3 regions of the Phycicoccus sp. Root563 genome follow, and region 1 is predicted to be linked to each of the others. Evidence: riboswitches for the same ligand, from Rfam matches in the RefSeq annotation. Region 1 holds a riboswitch; each other region holds the start of a gene.

The links. A riboswitch is a leader RNA that binds a small molecule or an ion and turns the genes downstream of it on or off. The one in region 1 is predicted to bind S-adenosylmethionine.
Region 2: linked by a shared signal. The riboswitch ahead of ASD62_RS04780 (bifunctional o-acetylhomoserine/o-acetylserine sulfhydrylase) and the one ahead of ASD62_RS18645 (aminotransferase class V-fold PLP-dependent enzyme) in region 1 are both predicted to bind S-adenosylmethionine.
Region 3: linked by a shared signal. The riboswitch ahead of ASD62_RS04715 (homoserine O-acetyltransferase) and the one ahead of ASD62_RS18645 (aminotransferase class V-fold PLP-dependent enzyme) in region 1 are both predicted to bind S-adenosylmethionine.

Annotation. Positions count from the first base shown of each region.
Region 1 covers NZ_LMGM01000002.1:281,330-288,841, forward strand. The annotation lists gene ASD62_RS18635 (multidrug effflux MFS transporter) at 1-731, opposite strand, end outside; gene ASD62_RS18640 (DNA translocase FtsK) at 743-3,514, opposite strand; SAM riboswitch class IV at 3,946-4,058, shown strand; gene ASD62_RS18645 (aminotransferase class V-fold PLP-dependent enzyme) at 4,101-5,582, shown strand; gene ASD62_RS18650 (ribonuclease J) at 5,660-7,345, opposite strand; gene dapA (4-hydroxy-tetrahydrodipicolinate synthase) at 7,342-7,512, opposite strand, start outside.
Region 2 covers NZ_LMGM01000001.1:1,009,383-1,016,894, reverse strand. The annotation lists gene ASD62_RS04800 (FAD-linked oxidase C-terminal domain-containing protein) at 1-218, shown strand, start outside; gene ASD62_RS04795 (FAD-binding oxidoreductase) at 227-1,471, shown strand; gene ASD62_RS04790 ((Fe-S)-binding protein) at 1,471-2,862, shown strand; gene ASD62_RS04785 (L-lactate permease) at 2,918-4,669, shown strand; SAM riboswitch class IV at 4,776-4,888, shown strand; gene ASD62_RS04780 (bifunctional o-acetylhomoserine/o-acetylserine sulfhydrylase) at 5,002-6,321, shown strand; partial or broken gene hrpA (ATP-dependent RNA helicase HrpA) at 6,604-7,512, shown strand, end outside.
Region 3 covers NZ_LMGM01000001.1:991,856-999,367, forward strand. The annotation lists partial or broken gene ASD62_RS20570 (RNA polymerase sigma factor region1.1 domain-containing protein) at 1-377, opposite strand, end outside; gene ASD62_RS04710 (universal stress protein) at 597-998, opposite strand; gene ASD62_RS04715 (homoserine O-acetyltransferase) at 1,067-2,203, opposite strand; SAM riboswitch class IV at 2,220-2,330, opposite strand; gene ASD62_RS04720 (DUF4192 domain-containing protein) at 2,414-3,535, opposite strand; gene ASD62_RS04725 (YkvA family protein) at 3,725-4,156, opposite strand; gene ASD62_RS04730 (EcsC family protein) at 4,266-4,979, opposite strand; gene ASD62_RS04735 (sulfurtransferase) at 5,099-6,031, shown strand; gene ASD62_RS04740 (SufE family protein) at 6,028-6,492, shown strand; gene ASD62_RS04745 (S8 family serine peptidase) at 6,651-7,512, opposite strand, start outside.

The DNA of each region.
Region 1 (7,512 bases):
GGCTTGAACGCGAGCTTGCGGCGACGCGCCGGTGGCAGCGTCTCGCGCAGGGCGAACGACGCGAGCGTCACCATCATCGTCCCGGCGATCGCGAGCAGGACGAAAACCCCGCGCCACGAGGTGAGCTGGAGGATGAAGCCACCGAGGGTCGGTGCGAGCACCGGCGCGAGGCCCATGACCAGCATCAGGCGCGAGAGCATCGTCGCGGCGGCGGAGCCGGCGAACTGGTCGCGCACCATGGCCATGGAGACCACGGCCACCGCGGCGTTGCCGAGGCCCTGGAGGACACGACCCACGGTCAGTAGCTCGATGCTCGGCGCGAACGCACAGAAGATCGACGCAGCGATGTGCAGCGCGAGCCCGGCGATGAGGGGGCGGCGGCGGCCCACCGCGTCGGCGAGGGGGCCGACGAGGAGCTGGCCGAGCCCCATACCGAGCAGGATGCCGGTGAGGGTGAACTGGACGGCCGACTCGGACGCGGCGAGGTCACGCGTGATCGAGGGCAGGGCCGGCAGGTAGGTGTCGATGGTCAGCGGCCCGATGGCGATGAGGGCGCCGAGGACGAGGACGAACCGCACGTAGGCGCGACCCGTCGGGGCGGGAGGCATGGCCTCGTCGGAGGAGCGGGAGGAGTCGACGGAGGTCTGGGGAAGCGTCTGGGTACGGTCGTCGGTCACGGTCTGGGGCGCGGCGGTCACGGGGAGGGCAACACCGGCCCACCCCGGATCCATTCCGACGGACCTCAGTCGCGCCCGGTGAGCTCCCAGGCGTCGCCGGACTCCTCGACCTCCTCGCGGCCCGCGAACTGCGCGGCCACCGGGTCGTTGTCGTAGCGGTCGTCGGGGGCGTAGCCGGGCCGGTACGACGGCGCCGGTGCGCCGACCGGCACCTCGTCGGTGTGCTCCACTCCCCCAGCCTCGTCGGCCAGGGCCTGGCCGTCGAACACCGGCTCGGCGTCCGGGACCTCGTCGCCGCGCATGAGGGCGAGCGTCGTGGGCAGGTCGTCCGGCTTGACCAGCACGTCGCGGGCCTTGGAACCCTCGGACGGACCGACGACGCCGCGTGACTCGAGCAGGTCCATGAGGCGACCGGCCTTGGCGAACCCGACGCGCAGCTTGCGCTGGAGCATCGACGTCGAGCCGAACTGCGTCGTGACGACGAGCTCGGTCGCCTGCAGCAGCAGGTCGAGGTCGTCACCGATGTCGTCGTCGACGTGCTTCTTGGCGGCGACGACGGTGACGTCGTCGCGGTAGTTCGGCTTGAGCTGGTCGGTGACCGCCTTGACGACGTTCTGGATCTCGGACTCGGTGACCCAGGCGCCCTGGACGCGCATCGTCTTGCTCGAGCCCATCGGCAGGAACAGCGCGTCGCCCTGGCCGATGAGCTTCTCGGCGCCGGGCTGGTCGAGGACGACCCGGCTGTCGGCGAGCGACGACGTCGCGAACGCCATCCGCGACGGGACGTTGGCCTTGATCAGGCCGGTCACGACGTCGACCGACGGACGCTGCGTCGCCAGCACGAGGTGGATGCCGGCGGCCCGGGCGAGCTGGGTGATGCGGACGATCGACTCCTCCACGTCACGCGGGGCGACCATCATCAGGTCGGCGAGCTCGTCGACGATGACGAGCAGGTACGGGTACGGGTGGATGACCCGCTGGCTGCCCGGCAGCGGCTTGACCTTGCCGGCCTTGACCGCCTTGTTGAAGTCGTCGACGTGCTTGAAGCCGAACTGGGCGAGGTCGTCGTAGCGCGTGTCCATCTCCCGCACGACCCACTGGAGGGCCTCGGCGGCCTTCTTGGGGTTCGTGATGATCGGGGTGATGAGGTGCGGGATCCCCTCGTATGCCGTGAGCTCCACCCGCTTGGGGTCCACCAGCACCATCCGGACCTCGTCGGGCGTCGAGCGCATGAGGATCGAGGTGATCATGGAGTTGACGAAGCTCGACTTGCCGGCGCCGGTGGCCCCCGCGACGAGCAGGTGGGGCATCTTGGCGAGGTTGGCGATGACGTAGCCGCCCTCGACGTCCTTGCCGACCCCCATGACCATCGGGTGGTCGTTGCCGCGGGCGGCCTGGCTGCGCAGGACGTCGCCGAGGCTGACCTTCTCGCGGTCGGTGTTGGGGATCTCGATGCCGATGGCGGACTTGCCGGGGATCGGGGAGAGGATCCGGACGTCGGCCGAGGCGACGGCGTACGCGATGTTCTTCGAGAGGGCGGTGACCCGCTCGACCTTGATGCCGGGACCGAGCTCGACCTCGTACCGCGTGACCGTCGGGCCGCGGCTGAAGCCGGTCACCTGTGCGTCGATGTCGAACTGGTCGAGCACCTGGGTGAGGGACTCGACGACGCGGTCGTTCGCGGCGCTGCGGGCCTTGTGCGGCGAGCCGGGCTCGAGCAGGGCGTTGTCGGGCAGCGTGTAGGTGATGTCGCCGGCGAGGGCGAGCTGCTCCACCCGCTGCGGCAGGGGGGTCGTCGGCGGCGCCTCGAGGGCGACCTTCTCGGCGACCTGGCGGGCGGGAACCACTGGTGGGGCGCCCGAGGCGCCGGCGCTGGTGGAACTGTTGGCCCCGGTGGCACCGGGGGCGAGGACGCCCGGGGCGGTCGGGCGCTTCTGCCCGGGACGCAGGCCGTCCTTGCCCTCGGGCACGACGACCGCAGCCTTCTCGAACGCCTCGTCACCGTCGAACGGCCCCTCGGGCTCGATCACCCTGCGGCGGCGCCGGGGCTTCTCGGCCTCCTCGGCGGCCGGCTCGTCGACGTCGACCCCGCGGTGCAGGAGGTGGTCGCGCAGCTCGGCGAGGCGCTCGGGGATCATGTGGACCGGGGTCGCGGTCATCACGAGGAGACCGAAGAAGCCGAGCATGAGCAGGATCGGCACGGTGCCGTAGACCGAGACCGCCGCCTTGAGCGGGCTGGAGGCGAGGAAGCCGATAATGCCGCCGCCGTCGCGCATGCCCTCGGCACCCGCCGGCGGGGTGGGGATGCCGGCCGCCACGTGGGCCAGGCCCGACGCCGCGAACGCGAGCGCGCCGAGGCCGACCCCGATGCGCGAGTTGGCGCCGTCGTCCTGGGGGGCGCGCAGCAGCCGGACGCCGAGGTAGAGCAGCGCGAGCGGCACGGCGTACGCGACCCGGCCGAAGGTGCCGGCCACGACGGCGTGGATGACGTCGCCGACCGGGCCCTCGAGGGCCCACCACTCGCGGGCGGCCACGACGATGGCCAGGCCGAGGAGGAGGAAGCCGACGCCGTCGCGACGGTGTTCGGGCTCGAGGTCGCGGGCCCCGTTGCCGACGCGGCGGACCGCGCCACCGGCTACGTGCGCCATACCCATCCACGTGCCGCGGACCGCACGCAACGGCAGGGGCAGGCCGCCACCGCTGGCCTTGCCGCGGGAACCCCGGGCGGGGCTCTTGCGGGGCGTGGTGGTGCGACGGTTGGCGGGGCGGGTGGCGGTGCCCTTGCGCGCCTGCCCAGCCGAGGAGGTGCGCGTCGGGGTGGACGGACGTGTGGCCATGGTCCGCAGGCTACGCGAAGGTCACACCGGACACACGCGTCACACGCGTTCCACGTGGGCGGATCTGACGCCGACCCGGAGCCGACCCGGAGCCGACACGGAGCCGTCACCCGCGCCGTTCGGGGCGGACCCGCTCCCCCGAACAGGTGGAGGGGTCCCCCCGGTTCGGGCAGCACGGGCCGGTCCACCCGACGCGACGGGTGCGGCCCTGCCACGCTGAGCCTGCGTCTGGCGGGGCCCGCACCGGCGACCACCCCTCGGGGAGGTCGCCGGTGCAGGCGTACCAGGACATCGGGGGCAGGGGGTGCGCCGGTCCCGCCAGATCACCTGCACCACCGTTTCCGGCGCGACCTCCCCCGAGGTCTCAGATGGCGAGAAGGTCCGTCCGGCTGGTGGAGGGACGACCCGACCGCCGCTACCTTCGTCGTCAAGGTCATGAGTGTCAGCGCACAGCCCCGGCTTGCTGACCAGCAACCCTCCACCGCGGTGGGGTGCTCCGGGTGACGACCGGGTCGACTGCACCCGCAGCCGGCAAGCGCGGACCCGAGCACAGCCCGGGTCCCACCGGACCCAGGAGCTGACCTCCATGTCGATCGCGAGCACCCCACCGACCACTCCCGAGAGCACGCCGGACCACGCGTTCCGCCGCACCGCTCCCCTCGCCCACGCCCGTGAGCACCTCCGGGCCGTTCCGCCTCTGGTCGCGCCGGCCTCGCTGCCGCTGGGCGGTGCGGTCGAGCCCCTGCCGGCCGAGCTGCCCGTCCACCGGTCCGCCGACCTGCCCGCCGTGGTCTCGGCCGGGCTGGTGGTGCCCACGCTGAACGGCCCGGTCGACTACGCGAACTTCGACCACGCCGCCTCGACGCCGTCGCTCGTCAGCGTCAAGGCCGCCGTCGACAGCGCCCTGCGCACCTACTCCTCCGTGCACCGCGGCAACGGGTACGCCTCCAAGGTGACCAGCGCCTGGTACGAGCAGGCCCGTGAGGAGGTCGCGACCTTCGTCGGGGCCCGGCCCGGCGACGAGGTGGTCTTCACCCGCAACAGCACCGACTCGTTCAACCTGCTGGCCCGCGCCCTGCCGCGCGACACCCAGGTCTTCGTCTTCGAGACCGAGCACCACGCCGCCCTGCTCCCGTGGAAGGCGCGCCAGACCACCCGCCTGCCCGTCCCCGGAAGCGCCGCCGACGCCGCGGTCCTGCTGCGCACGGCGCTGAAGAACCGCCACGGCCGCCACCGCCTCGTCGTCCTCACCGGCGCCTCCAACGTCACCGGCGAGGTCTGGCCGGTCCGCGAGCTCGCCGCGATCGCCCGCAAGGCCGGTGCCCGCGTCGTCCTCGACGCGGCGCAGTACGCCCCGCACCGCCGCGTGGACCTCGCCGAGCTCGGCGTCGACTACGTCGTCCTGTCCGGTCACAAGCTCTACGCGCCGTTCGGCGCCGGTGTCCTCGCGGGCCGCTCCGACTGGCTCGACGCGGCGACGCCCTACCTCGCCGGGGGCGGAGCGACCAGGGCCGTCACCGAGGACGGCGTCGCCTGGCACACCGGCTCGGCCCGCCACGAGGCCGGGAGCCCCAACGTCATCGGCGCGGTCGCCCTCGCCGCGGCCTGCCACGCCCTCCGCACCGGCGCCGCTGCGGTCGAGGCGCACGAGGACGCCCTCGGCACCGCCCTCCTCGAGGGCCTGCGCGCCATCGACGGCGTCGAGACCTACTCGCTCTTCGGCGACGACCACGAGCGCGTCGCGGTCGCCACCTTCACGATCGACGGGCTCGACAGCTCGCTGGTGTCGGCGGCGCTGTCCGCCGAGCACGGGATCGGGGTCCGCGACGGGAAGTTCTGCGCGCACCTGTGCGTCGACACCCTCCTCGACGACCCGTATGGCGCAGGGTCCGGCACCGCGATCCGGGCCAGCGTCGGTCTGGGCACCACGGCCGAGCACGTCGAGCGCCTGCTCGCCGCGGTGGCCGACCTGGCTGCGAACGGACCACGGGCGGCCTACGAGGTCACGCCGCAGGGCTGGCTCCCGGTGGAGGACACCCGCGACCTGTCCCCCGCCCGCCCCTGGTAGCAGCTCGCCCCTGGTAGCAGCTCGCCCCTGGTGGGAAACGCGTCCCTGCGGGGACGCGCCCCTGGCGGGGACGCGGCTCAGGCCTGGATGACCACCGGGATGATCATCGGGCGGCGACGGATCTTGCCGCCGACCCAGCTGCCGATCGCACGACGCATGACCTGCTCGAGCTGGTGGGGGTCGGTGATGCCCTTGCCGGTCGCCTCGGCGAGCGCCTGCTCGATCTTGGGGCGCACCTGGTTGAAGATCTCGTCGTCCTCGGCGAAGCCCCGGGCCTGGATCTCCGGGCCCGCGGCGACCTTGCCCGTGGCGGAGTCCATGACGACGATCACCGAGATGAACCCCTCGTCGCGCAGGATGCGGCGGTCCTTGAGCAGGGCCTCGTCGAACTCGCCCACCGACGAACCGTCGACGTAGACGTACCCGCAGTCCACGGCGCCGACCACCTTCGCGACGCCGTCGACGAGGTCGACGACCACCCCGTCCTCGGCCAGGACCACGCGCTCACGTGGCACCCCGGTCTGCACCGCGAGCTCGGCGTTCGCCACGAGGTGGCGCCACTCGCCGTGCACCGGCATGACGTTGCGCGGCTTGACGATGTTGTAGCAGTAGAGGAGCTCGCCGGCGCTGGCGTGGCCCGAGACGTGGACCTTCGCGTTGCCCTTGTGGACGACGGTGGCGCCGAGGCGCATCAGGCCGTTGATGACGCGGTAGACGGCGTTCTCGTTGCCGGGGATGAGCGAGGACGCCATGAGGACGGTGTCGCCGGGCCCCACGTCGATGCGGTGGTCGCGGTTGGCCATGCGGGAGAGGGCCGCCATCGGCTCTCCCTGCGAACCCGTGCAGATGAGGACGACCTGGTGGTCGGGGAAGTTGTCGAGCTTCTTGACGTCGACGAGCACCCCGTCGGGGACGTGCAGGTAGCCGAGCTCGGCCGCGATCCCCATGTTGCGCACCATGGAGCGACCGACCATGGCGACCTTTCGCCCGGCCTTCTCCGCGGCGTCGAGCACCTGCTGGACGCGGTGCACGTGCGAGGAGAAGCAGGCGACGATGATCCGGCGCTCGGCGTCGCGGAAGACCTTGTCGATGGCCGGCGCGATGTCCTTCTCCGGGGTGGTGAACCCCGGCACCTCGGCGTTGGTCGAGTCGGTCATGAAGAGGTCGACGCCCTCTTCACCGAGACGGGCGAACGCGCGCAGGTCGGTGAGCCTGCCGTCGAGCGGCAGCTGGTCCATCTTGAAGTCGCCCGTGTGCAGGATCGTCCCGGCGGGGGTCCGGACGAACACCGCGAGCGCATCGGGGATGGAGTGGTTGACGGCGACGAACTCGCAGTCGAACACCCCGAGCTTCTCGCGCATCCCCTCCTTCACCCCGAGCGTGTACGGGGTGATCCGGTGCTCCTTGAGCTTGGCCTCGACCAGCGCAAGGGTCAGCATCGAGCCGACGACCGGGATGTCCTTCTTGAGCTTGAGCAGGTAGGGCACAGCGCCGATGTGGTCCTCGTGGCCGTGGGTGAGGACGATGGCCTGGACCTGGTCGAGGCGGTCCTCGATGTACTCGAAGTCGGGCAGGATCAGGTCGACGCCCGGGTGGTGGTCCTCGGGGAACAGGACGCCGCAGTCGATGATCAGCAGCTGGCCGGCGTGCTCGATGACGGCCATGTTGCGACCCACCTCGCCGAGGCCACCGAGGGCGACGACGCGGACGCCGTTCGGGTCGAGCTGGGGCGGTGCGGTCAGCTCGGGGTGCGGGTGGCTCACAGCAGACCCGACTCCTTCAGGCCCGCCCTCAGCAGCTCGAGGTGCTCCGGAGGGGACTCGACCAGCGGCAGGCGCACCGTCGCGTGCTCGATCACGCCGAGCTCGACGAGCGCCGCCTTGGCCATGATCGCGCCCTGCGACGTGTTCATGATCGCGTCGACCGCCGG
Region 2 (7,512 bases), on a different contig from region 1:
GCGAGCACGGGGTCGGCAGCGACAAGGCGAAGTTCATGCCGCGCATGTTCACCGACGACGACCTCGACACCATGCAGCTCGTGCGGTGCGCGTTCGACCCCGAGTCGATCTCCAACCCCGGCAAGATCTTCCCGACGCCTCGCCTCTGCGGTGAACGCCCCGGTCGGCACCAGGGCGTCCACCCGCTGGCCGAGTCCGGCGTGGCGGAGGTCTTCTGATGGGCGTCGTGCCGGACGCACTCCTGCGCGCGTGCGACGGACACGTCACCGAGGCCTCCGACGACGACACGGTCCTCGGTATGGCGCCGCGCTGGGTGGCGTCGCCCGCCACGACGGCGGAGGTCTCGGCCGTCATGTCCGCGGCCTCGACGTCGGGGCTCGCGGTCGTGCCGCGGGGGAGCGGGACCAAGCTGCGCTGGGGCAACCCGCCCCGGAGGCTGGACGTCGTCCTCGACACCACCCGCCTCGACCGCCTCGTCGAGCACGCGGCCGGGGACCTCATCCTGGTCACCGGTGCGGGGCGGCCCCTGGCCACGCTGCAGGAGGACGTTGCCGCCTCCGCGCAGCGGCTCGGGATCGACCCGACGCGCAGTGGCACCATCGGCGGGACCGTCGCGACGGGGACGAGTGGCCCGATGCGGTTGCGGCACGGGGCAGTTCGCGACCTCGTCATCGGCATGACCCTCGTGCGCGCGGACGGGGTGGTCGCCAAGAGCGGCGGCAAGGTGGTCAAGAACGTGGCGGGGTACGACCTCGCCAAGCTGCTCACCGGGTCGTTCGGCACGCTCGGTGTCATCACCGAGGTCGCGTTCCGGCTGCACCCCGTCCCGGGGGAGCGGCGCTGGGTGACCGTGTCCGTGGACGGGCCCGACGCGGCGCAGGACGCCGTCCAGTCGCTCGTGCACAGCCAGCAGGTGCCGGTCGCGGTGGAGGTCGACTGGGACGGTGCCACCGGGACGGTCGCGGCGCTGCTCGAGGGCCACGCCGAGGCCACGGAGGAGTGTGCAGCCACCGTGGCCCGGGAGCTGGGCGACGACTCCCACGTCTCGGGCAGCGCGCCGCCGTGGTGGGGTGAGGACCTGGAACGCGAGGGGCCCCGGGACCGAGGAAGCAGCCGCACCCTGGTCCGGGTCACCCACGAGATCGCCGGAGCGGGGCGACTGTTGCGCGCCACCGGCGACCTCCGGGAGCGTTGCGGCGTCCTCGCGTCCTACCGGGGTTCGCCCGCGGTCGGCGTCGGCTGCGCCGTCCTCGACGGTGAGGCCACGACCGTGGTCGCAGCGGTCGACCACCTGCGGGCCACCGCGGCGGCCCTCGGGGGCGCCGTCGTCGTCCTCGAGGCCCCCGACGCCGTCCGCGACCGCCTCGACGTCTGGGGGCCCGCGACGGCCCTCGACCTGATGCGCTCGGTCAAGCAGCGCTTCGACCCCGGCGGCGTCCTGGCGCCGGGCCGCTTCGTGGGAGGCATCTGATGACGAGCACGACGAACCCTGCCCCCGGGTCCGGTGGACCCATCGACCCCCACCACGCAGGGTCGTTCGACGCGCACCGCCCGCCGTCGGCGGAGCTGCTCGCCGACTGCGTGCACTGCGGCTTCTGCCTGCCGAGCTGCCCGACCTACGTGCTGTGGGGCGAGGAGATGGACTCGCCGCGCGGACGCATCCACCTCATGTCGCAGGTGCGCGAGGGCGAACCCCTGACGCCCGAGGTGGCCGGCCACTTCGACGCCTGCCTCGGCTGCATGGGCTGCGTGACCGCCTGCCCCTCCGGCGTGAAGTACGACGAGCTCATCACCGCGACGCGGGCGCAGGTGGAGCGCAACACCACAAGGCCGCCGGCCCAGCGGCTCCTGCGATCGGCCATCTTCGCCTTGTTCCCCTACCCGCGTCGGCTCCGTGCCCTGCGTGGCCCGCTGCGCCTGCACCAGCGTTCCGGGCTCTCCCGTCTGTTGCGCAGGTCCGGTGTGCTGCAACGGATCTCGCCGCAGCTGGCGGCGATGGAGGCGCTCGCCCCACCCCTCGGCCGCCCGGTGCCGGTCGCCGAGGTCACCCGGGCGCGTGGGGCCAGGCGGGGCACGGTCGGCATGCTCCTCGGCTGCGTGCAGCGCGAGTTCTTCCCCGGCGTCAACGCCGCCACGGCGCGGGTGCTGGCGGCCGAGGGCTTCGACGTCCTCGCCCCGGCGGGGCAGGGGTGCTGTGGCGCCCTCTCGGCGCACAACGGCCGCGAGCCCGAGGCAGCAGCCTTCGCCCGCAGCCTCGTCGACACGTTCGAGGCGGCCGGCGTGGAGCACGTCGTCGTCAACTCCGCGGGGTGCGGCTCCGCGATGAAGGAGTATGCCGCGCTGCTCGCCGACGACCCCGCCTACGCCGCCCGGGCCGAGGCCTTCGAGGCGAAGGTGCGTGACGTCAGCGAGTTCCTCGCCGAGGTCGGACCGGTGGCCACCCGGCACCCGCTCGAGGTGAGCGTCGCCTACCACGACGCCTGCCACCTCGGGCATGCGCAGGGGATCCGCAGCCAGCCGCGGCAGCTGCTCGGCGCCATACCGGGGCTGGAGCTGCGGGAGGTCCCGGACGGGTCGCTGTGCTGTGGCAGCGCGGGGATCTACAACCTGCTCAACCCCGGCACCGCCCAGGAGCTCGGCGACCTCAAGGCGGCCAACGTCCGTCGCACCGGTGCGGACCTGCTCGTCACGGCGAACCCCGGGTGCCTCATGCAGATCCACTCCGCGCTCGAGCGGTCGGGCACCCCCATGCCCCTCGCCCACACCATCGAGGTGCTCGACGCCTCGATCCGCGGACGACGACCCTCCGACCTCGGCGCCCCGGCGGCCGGACGCACCCCCGGGAGGCCGACCACGACCTGACGCGACCCGCCCCACTCCCGTGTCCGCGAGGACACGTCTCACAACGAGGTGACCCATGTACAGACCGGAACTCGACTCCGTCGCCGGCTCGCTGACCATCACCGCCCTCGTGGCGATGCTGCCCCTGCTGACCCTGTTCGTCCTGCTCGGCGTGCTGCGCCTGGCCGCGTGGAAGGCCGCCCTGATCTCGCTGGCGGTCTCGATCGTCGTGGCGCTGACCGCGTACTCGATGCCCGTCGGCGCGACCCTGTCGGCCGGGCTGGAGGGCGCCGCCTTCGGCTTCTTCCCGATCCTGTGGATCGTCATCAACGCCATCTGGGTCTACAACATGACCGTCGAGACGGGGCACTTCGACGTGCTGCGGCGGTCGTTCGCCAAGGTCAGCGACGACCAGCGGATCCAGGCCGTCATCATCGCGTTCTGCTTCGGGGCGCTGCTCGAGGCGCTGGCCGGGTTCGGGACGCCGGTGGCGATCACCAGCGTCATGCTCATCGCCCTGGGGTTCCGGCCGATGAAGGCCGCGGTCGTCGCGCTGGTGGCCAACACGGCCCCCGTCGCGTTCGGGGCGCTGGCCGTGCCGATCACGACGCTCGCCACCGTGAGCGGCGAGTCCGAGCACCACCTCGCCCAGATCGTGGGCCGGCAGACCCCGCTGCTCGGCGTCTTCGTGCCGATGGCGCTGGTCTACATCGTCGACAAGGGCAAGGGCGTCCGGGCGACCCTGCCGGCCACCCTCACGTGCGGGATCGCCTTCGCCGTGGCGCAGTTCGCCACGAGCAACTTCCTGTCGACCCAGCTGACCGACATCGTCGCGGCCCTCGTGGGGGCCCTGTCCGTCGTCGTCCTCCTGCGCGTCTGGCAGCCCTCGGACACCTACGTCGAGACCGAGACCGACGACGACGAGCTCGTCGGGGCCCGCAGCAGCAGCACCGGCGGCGCCGCCCGCTCCACGGGTGCGACCGCCGCCTCGGGCACGCGTCGGGGCGAGGTACGTCGGCACGACGAACCCGTGCCCTCCACCTCGGCCCACGACCTGGCCGCCCGCGACGAGGGCAAGGTCGACAGCACCGGCGAGGTGGTCAAGGCCTACGCGCCGTACCTCATCATCATCGCGTTGTTCATCCTCGCCCAGCTGCCCGGCATCAAGGGTGCGCTGGACGCCCCGACGCGGTCGTTCGGGTGGCCGGGCCTCGACGGGCTGCAGACGGCCTCAGGCAAGGCGTCCACCCTGCCGACGTTCAAGCTCAACTGGCTCAGCGCCGCCGGCACCCTCATGCTCCTCTCCGGCCTGCTGACGATCCCGGCCATCGGCATCTCCCCGTCGAAGGCGCTGCGGGCCTACGGCGCGACCTACCGGCAGCTGGCGTCCGCGATCCTCACCGTGATGGCGGTGCTCGGCCTGGCCTACGTCATGAACGCCTCGGGCCAGACGGCGAGCCTCGGTTCGTGGATGGCGGGTGCGGGCTCGGCGTTCGCCATCCTGTCGCCGATCCTCGGGTGGCTCGGTGTCGCCGTCACCGGCTCCGACACCTCCTCGAACTCGCTCTTCGGCGCGCTGCAGGTCTCGGCGGCCAAGGACGTCGGGCTCAGCCCCGCGCTGATGGCCGCAGCGAACTCGTCCGGCGGGGTCCTCGGCAAGATGATCTCGCCGCAGAACCTCGCCATCGCCGCTGCCGCGGTGGGTCTGTCGGGGCGCGAGGGCGACCTGTTCCGCAAGGTCGTCGGCTGGAGCCTGGGGTTCCTGGCCTTCATGTGCGTGATCGTGTTCCTGCAGTCGACCGCGGTGCTCGGCTGGATGCTCCCCTGACGGGCGGCATGACGCGTTCGTGAGGTTCGGTGGCGGGCGGACCGACCGGTCCGCGATGAGAGACGGGTATGCCGCGTCGGTGACGACGCGGCATACCCTCTCCACAGGTCATGAGTGCCAGCGGAAAGCCCCGGCTCGCTGGCCGGCAACCCTCCTCCGCGGTGGGGTGCCCCGGGTGAGGACCAGGCGCACGGCACCTGCCGTGCGCAAGCGCGGGAGACCCCAACCACGTGTCCCGCACCGTTTCTGACGGTGGCGACCTGCAGCACTCCACCCTCGGTGACGGACCACGCCGACGCCGCCCACGCGGCACGAGAGTGAAGGTCAGTGACATGAGCAACGCCAACTGGTCGTTCGAGACCCGCCAGATCCACGTGGGCCAGGAGCCCGACTCGGCCACGGGGGCTCGCGCCCTGCCGATCTACCAGACGACGTCCTACGTCTTCAAGGACACCGAGCACGCGGCGAACCTGTTCGCGCTCAAGGAGTTCGGCAACATCTACACCCGCATCATGAACCCCACGCAGGACGCGGTGGAGCAGCGCGTCGCCTCGTTGGAGGGTGGGGTCGCGGCCCTCCTCGTCGCTTCGGGGCAGGCGGCCGAGACGCTGGCGATCCTCAACATCGCCGAGGCCGGCGACCACGTCGTGGCCAGCCCGTCGCTCTACGGCGGCACCTACAACCTGCTCAAGCACACGCTGCCCAAGTTCGGCATCCAGGTGAGCTTCGTGGCCGACCCCAACGACCTCGAGTCGTGGAAGGCCGCGGTGCAGCCCAACACCAAGCTGTTCTTCGGCGAGACGATCGCGAACCCCAAGTCCGAGGTGCTCGACATCGAAGGTGTCGCGGCCGTCGCCCACGAGGCCGGGGTCCCGCTGATCGTGGACAACACGATCGCCACCCCCTACCTCCTGCGCCCGTTGGAGTGGGGCGCCGACATCGTGGTGCACTCGGCGACCAAGTACCTCGGCGGCCACGGCACCTCGATCGCCGGTGTCATCGTCGACGGCGGCACCTTCGACTACGCCGCCGACCCGGGGAAGTTCCCCAACTTCAACACCCCGGAGGAGAGCTACCACGGGCTGGTCTTCGCCCGGGACCTCGGCGTCGGCAGCCCTCTCGGGGCCAACCTCGCGTTCATCCTCAAGGCCCGGGTCCAGCTGTTGCGCGACCTCGGGCCGTCGGCGTCGCCGTTCAACGCGTTCCTCATCGCCCAGGGGATCGAGACGCTCAGCCTGCGGATCGAGCGCCACCTCGAGAACACCCACAAGGTCGCCGAGTTCCTCCAGGGCCACGACCAGGTCGAGAAGGTCGTCTGGGCGTCGCTGCCCGACCACGAGTCCTACGAGAAGGCGAAGAAGTACACGCCTCGCGGGGCCGGGGCGGTGCTGGCCTTCGAGATCGTCGGCGGGGTCGACGCGGGTCGGCGGTTCGTCGAGGCGCTCCAGCTGCACAGCCACGTCGCCAACATCGGTGACGTGCGGTCGCTGGCCATCCACCCGGCGTCCACGACGCACTCGCAGGGCCCCGACAGCGACCGTCTGGCCGCCGGGGTGACGCCGGGTCTGGTGCGGCTCGCAGTGGGTATCGAGCACATCGACGACATCCTCGCCGACCTCGAGCAGGGCTTCATCTCGGCCAAGGGCGCCTGACCGGCGCGCCGCAGCCGCAGCACGAACCCCCTCGCCCGACCCCTCGCCACGACCCCTCGCCCGACCCCGTGTGCAGCAACCTCTGCTAGCAGAGGTTGCTGCACACGGGACAGGTAGCACCGTGGCCCAAGGGCAGCACCCTCTGCTGAGTGGTGCCCGCGCCAGCCCACCGACGTCTCGAGGGACGGGGGTGGGGACGGCGTCGTGGATGGCGGGGACGGCGTCGTGGATGGCGGGGGCGGCACGGGGTGACGGCCCAGCGGCCTCCGTATGCTGGCCTGCATGCCTTCCGTCGACGCCACCGAGCCCGGGGCCGTCCGGTCGGAGGACGCAGGTGGTGACGGTGCGGCCCGGGGCGCCCGCAGGCCTCGGGGACGCCGTCCCCGTCGCGGGGACCGGGAAGGCCGGGGTTCCCGACCGGTGCGGGTGCCGCCCCCGGTCCCGGAGCTGAGGTACCCCGAGAACCTGCCGGTCGTCGCGCGCAAGGACGACATCGCCGCCGCCATCCGCGACCACCAGGTCGTCATCGTGGCGGGGGAGACCGGGTCGGGGAAGACCACCCAGCTGCCGAAGATCTGCCTCGAGGTCGGTCGTGGGCAGGCAGGCCTGATCGGCCACACCCAGCCGCGGCGGATCGCCGCCAGGTCCGTGGCGGAGCGCATCGCCGAGGAGCTCGAGGTCGAGCTCGGCACGGCCATCGGCTACCAGGTGCGGTTCACCGACCAGAGCAGCGACAGCACGCTGGTCAAGGTGATGACCGACGGCATCCTGCTCAACGAGATGCAGCGCGACCGGATGCTGCGCAAGTACGACACGATCATCATCGACGAGGCGCACGAGCGGTCCCTCAACATCGACTTCATCCTCGGCTACCTCAAGCAGCTGCTGCCGCGCCGGCCCGACCTCAAGGTCGTCATCACCTCGGCGACCATCGACCCGCAGCGCTTCGCCGAGCACTTCGCTGATGCGCGGACGGGGGAGCCCGCGCCGATCATCGAGGTGTCGGGGCGCACCTACCCCGTCGAGCACCGCTACCGCCCCCTCGTCGACCCCGACCGCCCCGACGACCCCGAGCGCGACCAGGTGACCGGGGTGTGCGAGGCCGTCGAGGAGCTGTGGACCGAGAACCGCGAGGGCGACATCCTCGTGTTCCTCTCGGGGGAGCGCGAGATCCGCGACACCGCTGACGCG
Region 3 (7,512 bases), on a different contig from region 1:
GCGGGCTTGGCAGCGGTCTTGGTCGCCGTTTTCGCGGTGTCGTCGGCCGCGGCAGGCTTGGCTGCCGCCTTGGTCGTCTTCGCGGCCGCCTTCTTGGCGGGCGCGGTCGCGGTGCGACGGGTCGTCGTCGCAGCAACGGCACGCGAGGCGGTGGCGGCGTCCAGGGTCACGGTGATGCCCTGCTCGTCCAGCGAACGCAGCACCACCTTCATCCGCTTCGGCGGGACCTCGGCGCCCTCGAGCGCCTCACGCAGCGCGCCGCTGTCGACCGAGCCGTTGGTGCGGCCCTGCATGAGCAGCTGCTGCAGGGCTGGATGGGTGAACTCGGTGGGGAGAGACGGTGCGGGGCTCGCAGCCTTCTTGGACACAGGCGACACGGACTACCTTTCGTCGCGGGATCGCGGCACGGCGCACGCCATCACGGGCATGGCGGGGCATGCCTACGACAACAACTGCGGGGGCGGAAGTATTGCCGAGACCGGGCGGGAGTGCCCTGCGCGACCTCGTTCCAGACATTGTAAAACGAGAAGGCGCTCATTCCCGCATTCGTGCACGAATTCGGGCCGTTCGCGGCCCGATCGCGTCGTTCGTGGCGCCTACGCGTCGGCCTTGACCGCCAGGACCGGGCAGGACGCGTCGAGCAGGATGCGCTGCGCGTTCGACCCGAGGATGAGCTTCCCGACCGGGGTGCGTCGACGCAGCCCGATGACGATGAACTCGGCGTGCTCCTCCTCCGCGACGGCGATCAGGTCCTCGGCGGGTTCGTTGCCCCGGACCAGCTGGCGCACCTCGTGCACCAGCCCCTGGTCGTCGAGCTGGCCCTGGATCCGCGAGAGCTCGGCCTCGAACCGCTGGGCCTCGTCGCTGTCGTAGTCCCGGCCTCCACGGTTGGAGTTGATGACGATGAGCTTGGACTTGCGCAGCAGCGCCTCGTCCGCCGCGCGTCGTAGCGCCGCTCGCCCTTCCTTCGTCGGGACATACCCCACAACGATGGCCACGGGAACCTCCTCGTTCGTCGACACCTGCGGCAGTGGCCGCGCGGCCGACGCTACCGGAAATCACCCGGTCAGGCAGGGTCCCCGAGAACCCGCACCACGATGGCACCGACCTGCTCCAGCTCGATGAGGAAACCGTCGTGGCCGTAGTCGGAGTGGACGGTGTGGACGACCGCACCCGGGACGGCGTCCGCGATCTCGTGGGACAGGCGCGGCGGGTAGAGCCGGTCGGAGTCGACCGCCACCACGACGACGTCCGCCGTGATGCGGGCCAGCGCGGCCTCGACACCGCCCCGCCCCCGGCCGACGTCGTGGGAGTTCATGGCCTCGGTCAGGACGACGTAGGAGTTGGCGTCGAACCGGCCCGCGAGCTTGCCGGCGTGGTGGTCGAGGTAGGACTCCACCGCGTAGCGCCCCCTCCCCCCGAGCGGGTCCTCCTCACCCTGCGCCGAGCGGCCGAAGCGCTCGTGGAGCTCGATCTCGCTGCGGTAGGTGACGTGGGCGATGCGCCGGGCGATGCCGAGTCCGGTGTCGGGCCCGGTCTCCTGGTCGTAGTAGTCGCCGCCGTGGAAGTGCGGGTCGCTGCGGATCGCGAGCAGCTGGGCCTGACACCAGGCGATCTGCTCGGCCGACGCGTAGGCCGTGCTGGCCAACACCAGCGCGGAGGCCACGCGGTCGGGATGGGTCACCGCCCACTCGAGGGCGCGCATCCCTCCCATCGACCCGCCGAGCACCAGGTGCCACCTCTCGACGCCGACGCGGTCGGCGAGCAGGGCCTCGACCCGCACCTGGTCCCGCACGGTCACGAACGGGAAGCGGCTCCCCCAGGGGCGCCCGTCGGGGGCAGGTGAGGCGGGGCCGGTGCTCCCCTGGCAGCCGCCGAGCACGTTGACGGCCACGACGAAGAAGCGGTCCGTGTCCAGCGGGCGGCCCGGGCCGATGAGGCCGTCCCACCAACCAGGGGTCGGGTGGCCCGGCCCGGCCACCCCGGTCACGTGGCTGTCCCCGGTGAGGGCGTGCTCGACCAGGATCGCGTTGTCACGGTCGGCGTTGAGCTCCCCCCACGACTCGTAGGCGAGGGTGACGTCGGGCAGCACCCCGCCGCGTTCGAGCTCGACCGCGCCGAGGGCGACGAACCGCCGGTCACCCACCGGGTCCCCGGGACGCCAGGCCCCGGTCGTCGTCGGGGGTCGGGAGGTGGTCGTCATGAGGGTGCTCCTGTGGCCATCGCGCTTGCCGCCCAGGACAGGGCCGGCCGGGTCCTCACCCGGGGCACCCCACCGCGAGGAGGGTTGCCGCCCAGCAAGCCGGGGCTTGGTGCTGGGACTCATGACCTGCCGACCATCATACGAGCCCCGGGTCGAGGTGTCCGGCCCGTCCGGACACTGGACCGGAGGGAGGAGGACGACCTCGTCTCGTCAGGCCGACAGGCCTCCGGGCACGGAGCCGAACCCGTGTCGCGGCGGGGGTTCGGCCGCCGGCCGGGAGCGCACCCCGAGGTCGACCATGCGTTCCAGCAGGCGGGCGAGCCGGTACCCCGGGTGGTGCTGGAGGGCGCGGTCGAGCGCGACGCGGGTCAGCGCCCCGTCCCCCAACCACCAGGCGAGGTTGGCGAGCACCGTGAGGACGGCGGCGCAGTCGTCGTCCGGCACCGCGCGGGCGACGGCCTGCAGCCGGGACAGGACCCGGCGTCCTCCCACGGCAGCACGCTCGCCCCCACCCTGCAGCCAGGCCGGCTCAGGGAGGCAGCTGTGCAGGGCGTCGACGAGGTCGACCGACAACGCGTCGAACGGCAGCGTGCCCGGACAGACCCAGGCGATGACGGCGTCGCGCAGCTCCACGTCACGCAGACCTGCGACGAGGAGGGCCACCTCTTCGGGGCCCAGCTCGAACGCACCGCGGAACTGGTCCGCGCCGGCGACATCGAGGACCTTGGCCCAGGTGGCGAGGTGCCTGAGCCGGTGGACGGCGACCGCACGCCCGCCGAAGGAACGGCCGTCGGCGCGTGCCCCGATGTCCTCGAGCGCGGCGGCCACCGCCGGCGTCCGGGACGGGTCGGCGGCGACGAGCTGCGCCAGCGACTCCCTACCGGGCAGGGGGGCGACCTCCAGGGCGACGAACTGCGCCACGGCCGGGACGTCTCGCGGGACGTCCTGCTCGTGGCCGACGCTCGGGCAGCAGCCGTGGTCGCAGTCGGGGGCATACCACCGGCCGTCCCGGACGACGAGGCGGTCGAGGACCGGGACTTCGGCCGCGACGAGGGCGTCCCGGACCGCGTCGGCGAGCGGGAGCGCGTCGCCCGGTCGTGACTCGTACCCGACGAGCAGCACCGCGTCGGGCTCCTCCCTCAGCAGCGGTGGCACCAAGGCCGTGCAGGCGTCCTCCACGGCGTCCTGAGGTGGCAGGTCGATCCGCTCCACGAGACCGATCTGGCGCTCATGCAGGGCGATCGCGACGAGGGACTCGCTGGGGTGGTACCCGAGCTGGTAGGGCAGGACGGCAAGGACGTCGGCGGGTCCGGCGAGACGGATCGGTTCCATGGCCACCACGGTGGTGGGCCGGACGCCGAGGACCCAGGGCGTCCGGGGCGGCCTGTGGACACCCCGTCGGGTGACCACCACCTGTGGACGGACGACCCGGGGGGGCGGCGAGCCCCCGCGATCGACGAGCCACCTCGGTCGACCAGTCACCCCAGTCGCCGAACGACTGCCGTCAGCCGCCCACCGCGGTCACCGGACGACGTGCCCCGGCACCGTGCGACCCTGCTGCCGGCTCGAGCCGTTCGGCTCCTCCTGGGCCGCGGCATACCCGTCGGCGGGGTGGGCGGTCCCGCGGACGGTGCGCTCCCACCGCAGGTAGCCCTCGGTCTCGTTGATGAAGGCCGCGGCGAGCCACGACACCACGACGGCGTCGTCGGCCAGGCCCAGGACGGAAAGGAACGCCTCGGGCACGAGGTCGATCGGCGACACGACGTAGGCGACCGCTGCAGCGATCATGAGCAGGCGTCCACGGGTGCTGCCCCGGTACTCCCCCCGGAAGGTCGCGCGCAGCAGGCGCGGGAGGCTGGCGAACCGCTCCCCCAACCCGGGCGAACCGGGGCGCAGGGCGGTGCGCAGTGCGGTGCCGATGGTGCGGAAGGCTCCGAGGCGGTTCACGGCCATGTCGTCTCCAGGTGTGTCAGCGGTGCTGGTCGGTGGGACGGACGGCACGGGCGCCGACCGCGCCCGAACACGGGTCCAACGAGTCGTGCGGGCCAGACATTCCCGGCCGTCAGAGCCCGGTCGCGCGCTTCGGGAACTCGTGGCGCGCGTGGTCGGCGATCCGCTTGAGGAGGTAGGTGTCCAGGCCGGCGCCGACGACGCCGCCGAGCACCGGGACCCCCTTGCCGAACCGCGTCAGCGTCTTCTTGCCGGCCGTCGACAGCAACCGGAAGCCGACCGCCTTGTTGACGACCATCAGGGCCGGGCCGGGAAGTCGTTGCGCCGCAAGGTTCGACAGCCGCCCGGTCGACATCACGCCGGCCTTCTTGAGCAGGTCGTCGGCGTCAGCGCCGACGAGGGTCAGCAGGACGGCGGAGCGGATCTCCGGCTGCTTGATGTCGTACCCGCGCAGCGACGCGATGGAGGCGACCATGCGGGTGGCGACGAGGTAGAACTCGACGACGTTGGCCGGCAGGGCGACCGGTAGGGTGATGAACCCGCCGAGCCCGGTCACGAACCCGCCCGCCGCAGCGAGCTTGAGGTGTCCGCGCACCACCGCGTCGACGGCGTCCTCGGCGTCGGGACGCTCCGCACGCTTGACGTCGGCGATCTTCTGCGCGGAGTCGAACGGCCCCTTGCCGTCGATCCCGACGTCCAGGAGGTTCTCGACGAGCCCGGTGACGGCGCCGGTGAACATCCCCGTGTCCTCCTTGCCGGCCCTGGCCTGCTCGAGTGCAGGGACCTTCGCCCCCGACCCGTCCTTGCCCAACCCGAGGAAAGCCACGCTGTACTCCCTGTCGTCGTCCGTCCGGGTCTGCGAACCCGTGCCCTGCGACCGCTGGCGCGGGCGTCCCGACCATCCTGCCACGCAGTCCCGGGACCAGCAGGTTTAGCCTTGGGAGCATGGCCGACCACACCGAGTCCACCCCCACCACGTCCACCACCGAGTCCGCCTTCGCCGCGTACGCGCACCCCGAGCGGCTGGTCAGCACGCAGTGGCTGGCCGAGCAGGTCGAGGCCGGGAAGGTCGGCGGGCCCGACGGCATCGTCGTCCTCGAGTCCGACGAGGACGTGCTGCTCTACGACACGGGCCACATCCCCGGGTCGCTGAAGCTCGACTGGCACCAGGACCTCAACGACGCCGTGGTGCGCGACTACGTCGACGCCGAGCAGTTCGCCGCCGTCATGTCGGCGCGCGGCATCTCCCGCGACACCACGGTCGTCGTCTACGGCGACAAGAACAACTGGTGGGCGGCCTACGCCCTGTGGGTGATGAGCCTGTTCGGCCACGAGGACGTGCGCCTGCTCGACGGCGGCCGCGCCAAGTGGGTCGCCGAGGGCCGCGAGCTCACCAAGGACGTGCCGCAGGTCGCGCCGCTGACCGGCGACGCGGCATACCCGGTCGTCGAGCGCGACGACACTCCGATCCGCGCGTTCAAGGAGGACGTCCTCGCCCACCTCGGTGGTGCGCTGGTCGACGTCCGCTCCCCCGGCGAGTTCAGCGGCGAGCTGCTGCACATGCCCGACTACCCGCAGGAGGGGGCCATGCGCGGCGGTCACATCCCGGGTGCGCGCTCGGTGCCGTGGGCGCGGGCGGCCAACGAGGACGGGACCTTCAAGTCCCGCGAGGACCTCGAGGCCATCTACCTCACCGAGCAGGGCCTGTCCCCCGCCGATGCCACGATCGCCTACTGCCGCATCGGGGAACGCTCCTCGCACACGTGGTTCGTCCTCACCCACCTCCTCGGCTTCGGGCAGGTCCGCAACTACGACGGCTCGTGGACCGAGTGGGGCAACTCGGTCCGCGTCCCGGTCGAGCAGGGCGCGCCGAAGTGACCGACACCGTCGACCTCCCGCCGGCGATGCGTGAGGTCGCCGACGACTTCGCCGAGCTCACCGCGAACGAACGGCTCCAGCTGCTGCTGGAGTTCAGCGAGGGCCTGCCCGAGCTGCCCGAGCGGTATGCCGGGTCGCTCGACTCGATGGAGCAGGTGCACGAGTGCCAGTCGCCGATCTTCCTCGCCGTCGAGGTCGACGACGAGCCGGCGGACCGCCCGGGCGACCGGGCGGTGCACCTGTTCTTCTCCGCCCCGCCGGAGGCGCCCACGACCCGCGGGTTCGCGGGGATCCTCCATGAGGGCCTCGACGGGCTGACCGTCGCCGAGGTGCTCGCCGTCCCCGAGGCGGCGCCGTACCAGTTCTCGCTCGGCGAGGCGGTGTCCCCGCTGCGCCTGCGTGGCATGGTGGGGATGCTGAGCCGCATCAAGCGGCAGGTGGCGCTGAAGTCCCAGTCGTAGCAACGACATCCGCGCCCAGCGGACGAGGACGACCTCGTTGGGCGCCCGGTCACGACGAAGCCGCGGCCCCCTCCCGGGGGACCGCGGCCTCGTTCGTGTCACGGCACGTGCGCCCGTGACGGGACGTCCGTCACGGGCGTCCCGTCACGGGACGGGCCTCAGTGGCGGGACTTCCGGACAGCGTCGAGGGCGTCGACGATGCCCTCGCCGTAGTAGCTGTTGTCACCGGCCGGGCCGACGCAGGCGGGGCCGGCGTTGTTCTCGGCGGCCGCGCAGGCGTGGTCGTCGGCCTGCTTGCGCAGCTCCTCGATCATCGTCTCCGGGCTCCACGACGGGTGCGCGGACTTCATCAGCGCGAGGACGCCCGCCACGTGCGGCGAGGCCATCGAGGTGCCGCCGAGCTTGGCGTAGGTGCCACCGGGGTAGGTCGACAGGATGGAGCGGCCCGGCGCCGCGACGTCGATGACGCCGAGGCCGCGGTTGGAGAAGGACGCCAGGGTCGTGGCCTGGGTCGTCGCCGACACCGTCACCACGCCGGGGAGCTCGGTGGGGATGTCCTTGCAGCCGTCGTTGATCGTGCGCGGGATCGGCGTCGTGTCGTTCGGGCTGGCGGTGTCGGTCGTCTTGTTCGCCAGGTCCTTGCCGGAGTTGCCGGCGGCGGCAGCGTGCACGACGCCCTGCTTCGTCGACCACGACACGGCCCGCTGGACGGCGGTGCGCACGGCAGCCTGGTCGGGCTGGTCGTCGCACCAGAACTCCATCGGGTCGATGTAGTAGCTGTTGTTCGTCACGTCCATCTTGTGCATCCCGGCCCAGACGAAGCCACAGATGGCGTACTCGGGGTAGATGAACCCGTCGTCGTTGACGACCTTGACGGAGGCGAGGCGCACGTTCGGCGCGACACCGACGATGCCGACCCCGTTGCGGGCTGCCGCGATGGTGCCGGCGACGTGGGTGCCGTGCCCGGAGGTGGTGGGGTTCCACGCGCCGGGGGTGAGGTCGGGCCGACCGGCCGTCGTG